Regions from separate parts of the Moorella naiadis (nom. illeg.) genome, predicted to be linked through region 1. Evidence: riboswitches for the same ligand, from Rfam matches in the RefSeq annotation. Region 1 holds a riboswitch; the other holds the start of a gene.
The links. A riboswitch is a leader RNA that binds a small molecule or an ion and turns the genes downstream of it on or off. The one in region 1 is predicted to bind thiamine pyrophosphate.

Region 1 (4,743 bases):
GATTCTACCTCGAAAATAACACCGTATACCATTTTCATCGTGCCGCGTTGGCTGCATGGACGTCGACGTAGTAAGAACCCTGCCTCCAGGCGATAAAATTGGTTAGGGAAAAACCTGTAAAAGCAGCGGGTTAATTCTGTTCTTGAATTTCACCTATCGTTTTCCTTTACATCCAGGGCCGCTTCCTTTACAAATGATAATCCGGAGAAGGCTGAGCGATGCTCGGCCCTTTTATTTTTACCGTGCTGGCAGGAAATTCCTCACCCTTTGTCGAAAAAAGTAAGGCAAAATACGGCCAAGTGTGGGGAATATTTCTATGAAGCAAATGCGAGCTGAAGAACTTGTATCCCAGGGGCAGAAGTTGCTAGCGAAAAAGGATTTTAAAGGCGCGGTAAAAACCTTTAGCGCTGCCCTGGCCAAAGAAGACGTTGTGCCGACTCGCAACAACCTGGCCTTTGCCCTCTTCCAGGCCGGTGACCCCCAGAGCGCCCTGGAGGTAATCCAGCCGACCTTCACTACGGAGGGAAGGGACAGGGGCGCCAATCCCTTTACCTATGCCCTGGCCGCCAGCATTTACGCAACCCAGGGGCAGGTCGAGACGGCCCGGCAGTACCTCAAGCAAGCGGTCCGTAGTTTTGATAGGGGCCTGGCGGAATACCATCGCAGTCGCAGCCAGGTGCCACGTTTCTTTCGGGAGTACACGGTGTTTGTCATGCGGGCGGCGGCTGCTTTGAACGATCACCACCAGGTATTGGAGCTGTATCGCCGCTGGGAGAGCTATCATGTTAACTGGGAAAACAAGTTCCTGGCCGGGGTGGCCTGTTTTAACCTGGGCCGTTATAAGCGGGCGGCGAACCTGTGGGTTTCCATAGCCGCAGAATATCCCCTGTTTGCTGCCATGCAGCAGGTGGCTTTATTGGTGGAGAGCGGCGTCATCCCGCCCTTTACCATGGGCTATAAAATGCACGATCACAAGGAACTGGGAGCAATTATCGAGGCCTGTGCCGCCGATGCAGAAGAACAGCACCGCTATCTTCAGGACGGTTATATCCTCATGGAGCTGCTTGCCTATATCCTTACGGCAGGAGAAAGGCCAGGGGTCAGTGTGGTCACCCGTTCCCTGGTAGATAACACCGGTGCCTGGGGGGAAAAGCTGAGATGGAAGATACTAGAGGCGCCCGACTTTGTGCCGGCAGCTAAAATGGCGGCGGCGGAGGCTTTCATTGAACAGGGGTTGTTAAAAGAGGGAGAGCCGATCCCTATGTTTATTAATGGGGAAAAGAGGCTCGTAGAAATCAAGAAAACTCCGGTGGTGCTGGAACCTGATCCCGAGCTGGACGTTATAGTCGAAAAGGCCTTTGCGCTGCGGGATGAAGGCCAGGTGGATGCGGCCATCAAACTGCTGCAGGACTTATTCCAGCAAGGGAAATACTACTTCCGCGCCATGATGGCCCTGGCCAATCTCCTGCGCCAGAAGGGCGAAACGGCAGAAGCCCTGCCCATTATGGCCTCCCTAAAAGAGATGGCCCCGGAAGACCCGGCGGTGCTCTTCAATTATGCCGCCTTGATGCTCCAGATGGAAAGGTACGATGAGGCCCGCGCTACCCTGGAGCAGATCGACAGGGAGGGGCTGAGTGAAGACTTTCGGCAGAAGCTGAACCTGCTGGAGCAGGAATTCCAGAAAAGGGAGCTATTCCTCAGGCTGCCTGAGGAAGCCATGAGGTTTTATGAGGAGGGAGCGCGGGAGCAAATAGAAGCCAAAACCCTCCCCCAGGACCCTTCCCTCCTGCGAGGTTTAAAGAATATGCCTGCCAACTGGCTGGACGGCGCCTGCAGCCGGTACGGCCTGGAACTGGCCCGGCTGCGGCGCGAGCGGGAAAAGCAGCTGGCGGAGTACCTTTCTTCCCACGATAACCTGGCAAAGGCTATAGGTGAGCTGGACGGGGTTGAACGGGAGTTACTGAGGTATTTGTTGCAGAAGGGCGGCTGGAGCCGGCTGAATGCTATTACCCGTATCTTCGGCTCCTTAAAAGGGGAAGGTTTCTTCTGGCAGAAGGAGCTCCCCAGGTCCCCCCTGGGCCGTCTCTGGTCGCAGGCCCTGGTAATGGTGGGCAAGGCGGACCTGGAAGGCCGCCGGGTTAAAATTGCCACTATACCTGTCGAATTGCGCCAGCCCCTTGAGGACATACTGGGATGCAGGTAACAGGGGCGTAGGATCTAACTGAGGTGAAACAATAGGGAGTAGCTGTCGAAAATCTCGGTTCCTCGCTACATCCGCTCTGCTCGCGCTGGCGGCGTAAACTGGCTGGACGGCACCTGCGACCGGTACAGCCAGCCCGGTCTTTGACACGTACAATGGTGCGGTTTCGATTGATAAAAGCCAAGAATTATCGTGTAATAATAGTACTACAGCGTAAACTTTTACCGGTGGTGTGCAAGCGGCGTAGGGGGCTCGCCGGAAAAAGAGGCTGTGCTCTTGTATTGGGGCCAGACGATTGCTAGGGTCAGGAAGCAAATTACGCTGCAGTACTAGGGATTATCCGGGCTGGCACTGCAAAAATACAGCCGCCTTACCGGTGGTATACCTTTACAAAACCGGAATCCGGTAGTAAGATTATAGTAAATTAAATCATCGCCAGGGGTGCCGCAAGGCTGAGAGGGCGTAAGGCCTAACCCGTTGAACCTGATGTGGGTAATGCCACCGTAGGGAGTTATGATGATTAGTGCGAACTAGATCGGAGCTTCCCGGCGGAAGCTCCGATTTTTGTATGGCTTAAGCCTGTACCGCCGGCCCTGCAGTAGAGTAATGCAATGAGGAGAAAGGGGGAGAGCCGTTGCAGATCCTTTTAAACGGCCGGGCCGAAGACTTGCCCGGAGGCATGACGCTGGAGCAACTGCTGATCACGAAAAACATAGCCTCTGCTGCCGTGGTGGTGGCCGTCAACTCCGAGGTAGTAAAGCGGGAGGCCTGGTGCAATTTTGTGATCAAGGAAAATGACGAGGTAGAGGTAATCAGAATCGTTGGTGGCGGTTAAAAGGCCATATCTAATTCGGAGGGGATAAACATGACCGATAAATTGATTATCGGCGATAAGGAATTGACCAGCAGGCTGTTTATCGGCACCGGTAAATTTGCCAGCCACGCAATCATGGGGGAGGCTGTGCGCCAATCTGGCACCCAGGTGGTCACCGTCGCCCTGCGGCGGGTGGACCTGGATAACCCCGGGGAGAATGAGCTGGCGTATATCCCTGCCGGCTGCACCCTGATGCCCAACACTTCCGGCGCCCGGACCGCCGCGGAGGCCATCAAAATCGCCCGCATCGCCCGGGCCGCCGGCTGCGGCGATTGGGTAAAGATCGAGGTGGTGGCCGACCAGCGCTACCTGCTGCCGGACAACATGGAGACGATTAAAGCCACCGAGGTCCTGGCTGGGGAAGGCTTTGTGGTGCTGCCCTACATGAATCCCGACTTGATGGCGGCCAAACGCTTAAAGGAAGCCGGGGCGGCGGCCGTCATGCCCCTGGGGGCCCCCATCGGCTCCAACCGGGGCCTGAAGACCCGGGAGATGATTCGTATTTTAATAGAAGAGATTGACCTACCCATTATTGTTGACGCCGGTATAGGCAAACCCTCGGAGGCGGCCGAGGCTATGGAGATGGGGGCGGCGGCGGTACTGGTGAATACTGCTATCGCCACGGCCCGGGACCCGGTGGCCATGGCCAGGGCCTTCAGCCTGGCAGTGGCGGCCGGCAGGACTGCCTACCTGTCGGGCCTGGCGCCGACCCGGGAGTTGGCCGAGGCGTCCTCGCCCTTGACCGGGTTCCTGGTTTGATCACTTCGGCTCGGGGAAGTGGTTGTGGTTTGTTATGACAAAATAAAACCTGGAGATCTAACCTATGGGCATATTATGAAAGGGGTGGTGGGAATGGGTTTTTACGAAGAGGTTTACCACCGCTATAATGGGTTTGATTTTGCGGCCTTCCTTGCCGGCAGGACTCCGGACGATGTCCGGCAGGTCCTGGCCAAAGAGCACCTGCAGCCGGCTGATTACCTGACTCTGCTCTCCCCGGCGGCCACAGGCTTCCTGGAGGAGATGGCCCAGAAGGCCCACAGCTTAACCCTAAAGAACTTCGGCCGGGTTATCTTCCTTTTTACGCCCTTGTACCTTTCGGACTTCTGCGTGAACCGCTGCGCTTATTGCAGCTTTAATGCCGGCAACAAGTTCGCCCGGACCAAGCTCACCCTGGAACAGGTTGAGGAAGAGGCCCGGGCCATCGCCGCGAGGGGGATGCGGGACATCCTCATCCTGACGGGGGAATCGCGCCAGCACAGCCCGGTGGCCTACATTAAAGATTGCGTTAGTATTTTAAAGAAGTATTTCAGCAGCGTTTGTATCGAGGTCTACCCCCTGGAGAAAGAGGAGTACCGGGAACTAGTGGCCGCCGGGGTAGACGGCCTGACCATGTTTCAGGAGGTCTACGACCCCCAGGTCTACGCCCGCTATCACCGCGGTCCCAAGAGCAATTACCCCTACCGGCTGGACGCCCCGGAAAGGAGCTGCTGCGCCGGGATACGGACCGTAGGGGTGGGGGCCCTCCTGGGCCTGGCCGACTGGCGCCGGGAGGCCTTTTTTACCGGACTGCACGCCGCTTATTTGCAGCATAAGTTCTGGGAGGTGCAGATCAGCATTTCCTTACCCCGCCTGCGGCCCAGTATCGGTGGCTTTCAACCGGAACACCCCG
Region 2 (4,743 bases), on a different contig from region 1:
GTCCCCAGGACGTAGTCCTTAAAGTTCTCCTTCGGGTCGGCCCCCGACGGCATATGGTCAGCATCGAAGCCTACGGTGCAGCGGTTCAAGAAATCCCAGTCAATTAACGGGTTGGTTGCCGGGTCGTCTTCTTTAATCAGGGTATAGGCCATGCCCAGGAGCATGACGTGATCCGTATTCGGCTGGATGGGAATCCACTCGTCACCAAGCACTCGGGCGGCCTCGGTATAAATGGGATCGATGATTATAAATTTAGCCCCCGCCTTTTTCGCCTGGAGGTAATTATAAGGCGGCGTCCCCAGGCTGCTCCAGCCCGGATTAGCCCCCCAGAGGACAATAAGCTGAGAATTACGCAGATCAAAGCGGTCATTATGGCTGAACTTAAAATAGCCGTCGGCCAGGCCGATAATGTCTCCACCATACCGCCAGGAACCCCAGGAGGTTGTACCCCAGTGGGAGACGTAGCCACCATAGAGGGCTAGGATATTGCTAATCTCATTACCGCCGCCGACAAAGATGGCCCGGTTGCCATACTTTTCCTTGATACGTTTAATCTCGCCGGCAACGATATCCAGGGCTTCGTCCCAGGAGATACGCACCCATTCGTCCTGGCCCCGCAATTCCTTCTGGCCGCCGCCGGGAGCCCAGTGCTTGCGTTTCATGGGGTATTTCAAGCGGTCGGCAGCAAAGACTTGCTTGCGCTGAGCACGACCCCGGGCGCACCCCCGCTGCTGGGGGAAGTCGGGGCTGTCGGGGTGGGTATCGTCGGTTTTTTGGCGTAGCACCACCCCGTCGACAACATAGGCTTTATTCAGACAGCGGCCGCCGCAGTTGTGCCAGCAGGCGGCGCTAAGCCACTGGCCCTCCTTTTCTACCAGTTTGGTTGCCTGTGTCTTGGAGACTTGCGTTAGCCCGTTGCTGCAGCCGGCCAGGGTAAGGGCCGCGGAAGCAACGGCGGTAGATTTTAAGAAAGCCCGGCGGTTCATTTTGTATTCCAGGGCTTTGTCGATAATACTACTCATCCTCCCTCACCTCCAAAAAAACTTTTATATGGGATATCCCGGGGATTAACCAGGGGCTGCAATAGTTCTGTTATAACCCAACGGTCGCATTGCCAGGCGGTGAAAATGCCAGGCCAGAATCACCGCCGACTCCAACACTGTTTCAACCCGCTTTCACGACTGTGCTAACGTTCACATCATGAGTTTCAACAAGCCTGCAGGTCTTCCCTTTGTCACCCCCATCAAACCTTACCCCTGCCTTTTGTAGCTATAAACAAACTCTCTATGATCATTTGTCGCCCCTGGCCAGGGCCAATTTACCAGACCCAGGGCCAACGAATGCCCGACGTTTTTTTATGGTGATAACAGAGGGTATATAGACCGGATTTACACCGACTTTACATGGATACGGTTAACAAAAAACCTGGTTTCTAGTAACCCTTCCTCCGGCAACCAGCATATTATAAATTAGCATTTTTCCATGGTTATCACCCCGGAGGCGTGCCAATAAAAGACAGAAGAATAATTGAGAGGTGGTTTATTATGGCTACCGAACAACAGGGTAAGCGTAGTATTACCGTCCGTCCCGGTGATGATCAGGTTGACAAACAATCTTTTTCTTGCCACCTAGCCCGGGCCTACGTGCCCTGGCAGCGTTTTACAAACCGCTGGGAGCCGATGGAGGGCCTGATCAGGGGAACGATTTTCCCCGATCTCTTTATGCCCTACCAGCACCGGCGCACACCTTAGAAAAACACGGCGGAGGGAGAAAACATGGATGCCCAGCGTTTAAATATGCTCCGGAATATCATGGCCCTGGAGTTTACCTGTGTGGACTTTAACCTTTATTTGGACACCCACCCGGATGATTACCGCGCCCTGGCCGATTATAATGCCACCAGCGAGGCCCTAGCCGTGGCGAAAAAGGAATATGAAGCCCTCTATGGTCCCCTGACCAATTACGGCTATTCGCCCAGCCCCCGGGCCTGGCGGTGGATTGAGGAACCCTGGCCCTGGGAAACGATCTTTTAGGCGGAGGGATAAAAATGTGGATTTATGAAAAAAAACTGGAGTACCCGGTACGCGTTGGCGGCCCCAATCCTCGTTTGGCCAAGGAGATAATAACTCAATATGGCGGGCCGGACGGGGAATTGGCAGCTTCCCTGCGCTACCTGACCCAGCGTTACACCATGCCCATCCCCCAGGCCAAGGGGGTGCTGACGGATATCGGGACTGAAGAGCTGGCCCATATGGAGATCGTGGCCACCCTGGTCTATAATCTGATTAAGGATGCTTCTATCGAGGAAATAAAAAGGGCGGGCCTGGACGACTACTACGCCGACCATGACCGCGCCCTCTACTTCGTCAACGCCGCCGGTGCCCCCTGGACCGCCAGTTATATCCAGTCCAAGGGCGACCCGGTCACTGACCTGCACGAGGACATGGCTGCCGAGGAGAAGGCCCGTTCAACTTATGAATATCTGATTAACCTGTCCGATGATCCTGATGTCTCTAACGCCCTAAAATGGCTGCGGGAGCGGGAAGTAGTCCACTTCCAGCGTTTCGGCGAGACCCTGAATCTTATGCATGAGTATTTAGACCGGAAAAAGTTCTACTAAATTAAAGCTGAAGCCCCGGTAAGGGGCCTTGCCATGCAGCCGGCTTCTTTCCTGGTAGGCAAAAAGAACCATCGCGCCGGCAGGAAATAGCTTTTCGGCGGCGAATATCTATATAATAACTAAACCAGACAAAAATCAGCAAACTAAGGCCTAAAAACTTAATATTTACCCCCGGGGTGCCCGTGCGGGCTGAGAAGTGCTGGATAGCACTAACCCTTGGAACCTGATCTGGGTCATACCAGCGTAGGAAAGCGGGGAGAGAGGTTTTTTAAAGATCACCGCTTGCCAGGTGATCTTTTATTTTACCTAATAGCTGCCCCAGGGTAGCAGCAAAGGGTTAAAAGCGATAAAAGATGCTACCTCCAGGGCAGGAATTTCAAAGGGGGTCAAAAAAATGACGCAACTGGAAGCAGCCCAGGTGGGACAGGTAACCAGGGCCATGGAACAAGTGGCTGCCAAAGAAGGGGTAAAAGCAGAAGATTTAATGGCCGAAGTAGCCGCCGGCCGGGTGGTGATCCCGGCCAACACCAATCACCGCCACCTCCAACCATGCGGTATCGGTAAGGGTCTAAAAACGAAGGTCAACGCCAACCTGGGTACGTCTACGGCCTATCCTGAAATCGAACCCGAGCTGGAGAAACTACGTGTAGCCCTGGAAGCCGGAGCCGATGCCGTCATGGACCTGAGTACCGGCGGCAATATTAACGACTGCCGGCGCCAGGTCCTCGCCCAGGCTCCGGTTGCCGTCGGCACCGTTCCTATTTACCAGGCCACAGTGGAGGCCCAGGAGCGCTATGATGCCCTGGTAAAGATGACCGCCGATGATCTTTTCGAGGTAATCGAAGTCCAGGCAGCCGACGGCGTCGACTTTATTACCGTGCACTGCGGCGTCACCCTGGAAGTAGTCGACCGCCTGCGCCAGGAAGGCCGCCTTACGGATATCGTCAGCCGGGGAGGTTCCTTTTTAACGGGCTGGATGCTGCATAACGAACAGGAGAACCCCCTCTACGCCCAGTATGATCGCCTGCTGGCGATCGCCCACCGCTATGACGTCACCCTGAGCCTGGGGGATGGTCTGCGGCCCGGCTGCCTGGCCGATGCCACCGACCGGGCCCAGGTTCAAGAACTCATTATCCTGGGCGAACTGGTGGATCGGGCCCGGGAGGCCGGTGTCCAGGCCATGGTGGAGGGACCCGGCCATGTGCCTATAAACCAGGTCCAGGCCAATATCCTCCTGGAAAAAAGGCTCTGCCACGAGGCACCCTTTTATGTCCTGGGACCCCTGGTTACCGATGTCGCCCCAGGATACGATCACATTACCGCCGCTATTGGCGGTGCCCTGGCGGCCACAGCCGGGGCCGACTTTATCTGCTACGTCACCCCGGCCGAACACCTTGGCCTCCCTACCCTGGCCGATGTTAGGGAAGGTGTCATCGCTGCCCGCATTGCCGCCCACGCAGCCGACCTGGCGAAAGGATTACCAGGCGCCTGGGAATGGGATAGGGAAATGGCCCGAGCCCGCAAGGCCCTAGACTGGCAGCGCCAGTTGGAACTGGCCCTGGATCCGGAAAAAGCCCGCCGGTATCGCCAGAATCGCAATGAGGATGCTGCCGTTGCCTGTTCCATGTGCGGCGACTTCTGCGCCATGCGCCTGGTCGGGAAATACCTGGGGAAACCGGTAGATGAATGCTAGATAGCCGGTCCTCCCTTGTCGCCAGATGATGTTAATACTCGATCCCCGTGCTGGCGAGGCTCACTTTGATGTTGTCGCTGGCGCGGGGTGTTTACATTGGGTGATATAAATCCCGATATTTAACTCGAACCTTGTCCCTTTTATTACCAGCCAACATGGCCGGGCACCTGTTCCAGGTATTCTTTTCTGTGCCTCGGGACGTTAGGTATTTTATCTATTCAAGGTTGGGTTTGCTGGTGTTTTTAGCGCCTTCATCCCGCCAAATAATCTCTACATCAGACACCGTTATCAGCCCGTGGGTTACCATCGTTTGCACCTGGGGCAAGACAGTAGCAATTTTTTCAGCTTGATCCACTGCCTCTATAATAATAGGCAGGTCGTAAGAAAGCTCTATCAGCCGGGCCGAATAAATGTTACGGCGTTTACCGTA

Region 2: it holds a riboswitch for thiamine pyrophosphate, as region 1 does, so the genes downstream of both, thiC (phosphomethylpyrimidine synthase ThiC) here and thiS (sulfur carrier protein ThiS) in region 1, are expected to answer to the same signal.

What each region holds. Positions count from the first base shown of each region.
Region 1 covers NZ_JAXGFQ010000019.1:6,168-10,910, forward strand. The annotation lists gene SDD30_RS12010 (tetratricopeptide repeat protein) at 317-2,203, shown strand; TPP riboswitch at 2,628-2,727, shown strand; gene thiS (sulfur carrier protein ThiS) at 2,835-3,035, shown strand; gene SDD30_RS12020 (thiazole synthase) at 3,066-3,833, shown strand; gene thiH (2-iminoacetate synthase ThiH) at 3,927-4,743, shown strand, end outside.
Region 2 covers NZ_JAXGFQ010000020.1:18,284-23,026, reverse strand. The annotation lists gene SDD30_RS12355 (dimethyl sulfoxide reductase subunit A) at 1-1,022, opposite strand, end outside; gene SDD30_RS12350 (spore coat associated protein CotJA) at 1,545-1,751, shown strand; gene SDD30_RS12345 (spore coat protein CotJB) at 1,776-2,033, shown strand; gene SDD30_RS12340 (manganese catalase family protein) at 2,048-2,620, shown strand; TPP riboswitch at 2,783-2,890, shown strand; gene thiC (phosphomethylpyrimidine synthase ThiC) at 3,015-4,313, shown strand; gene SDD30_RS12330 (DUF190 domain-containing protein) at 4,528-4,743, opposite strand, start outside.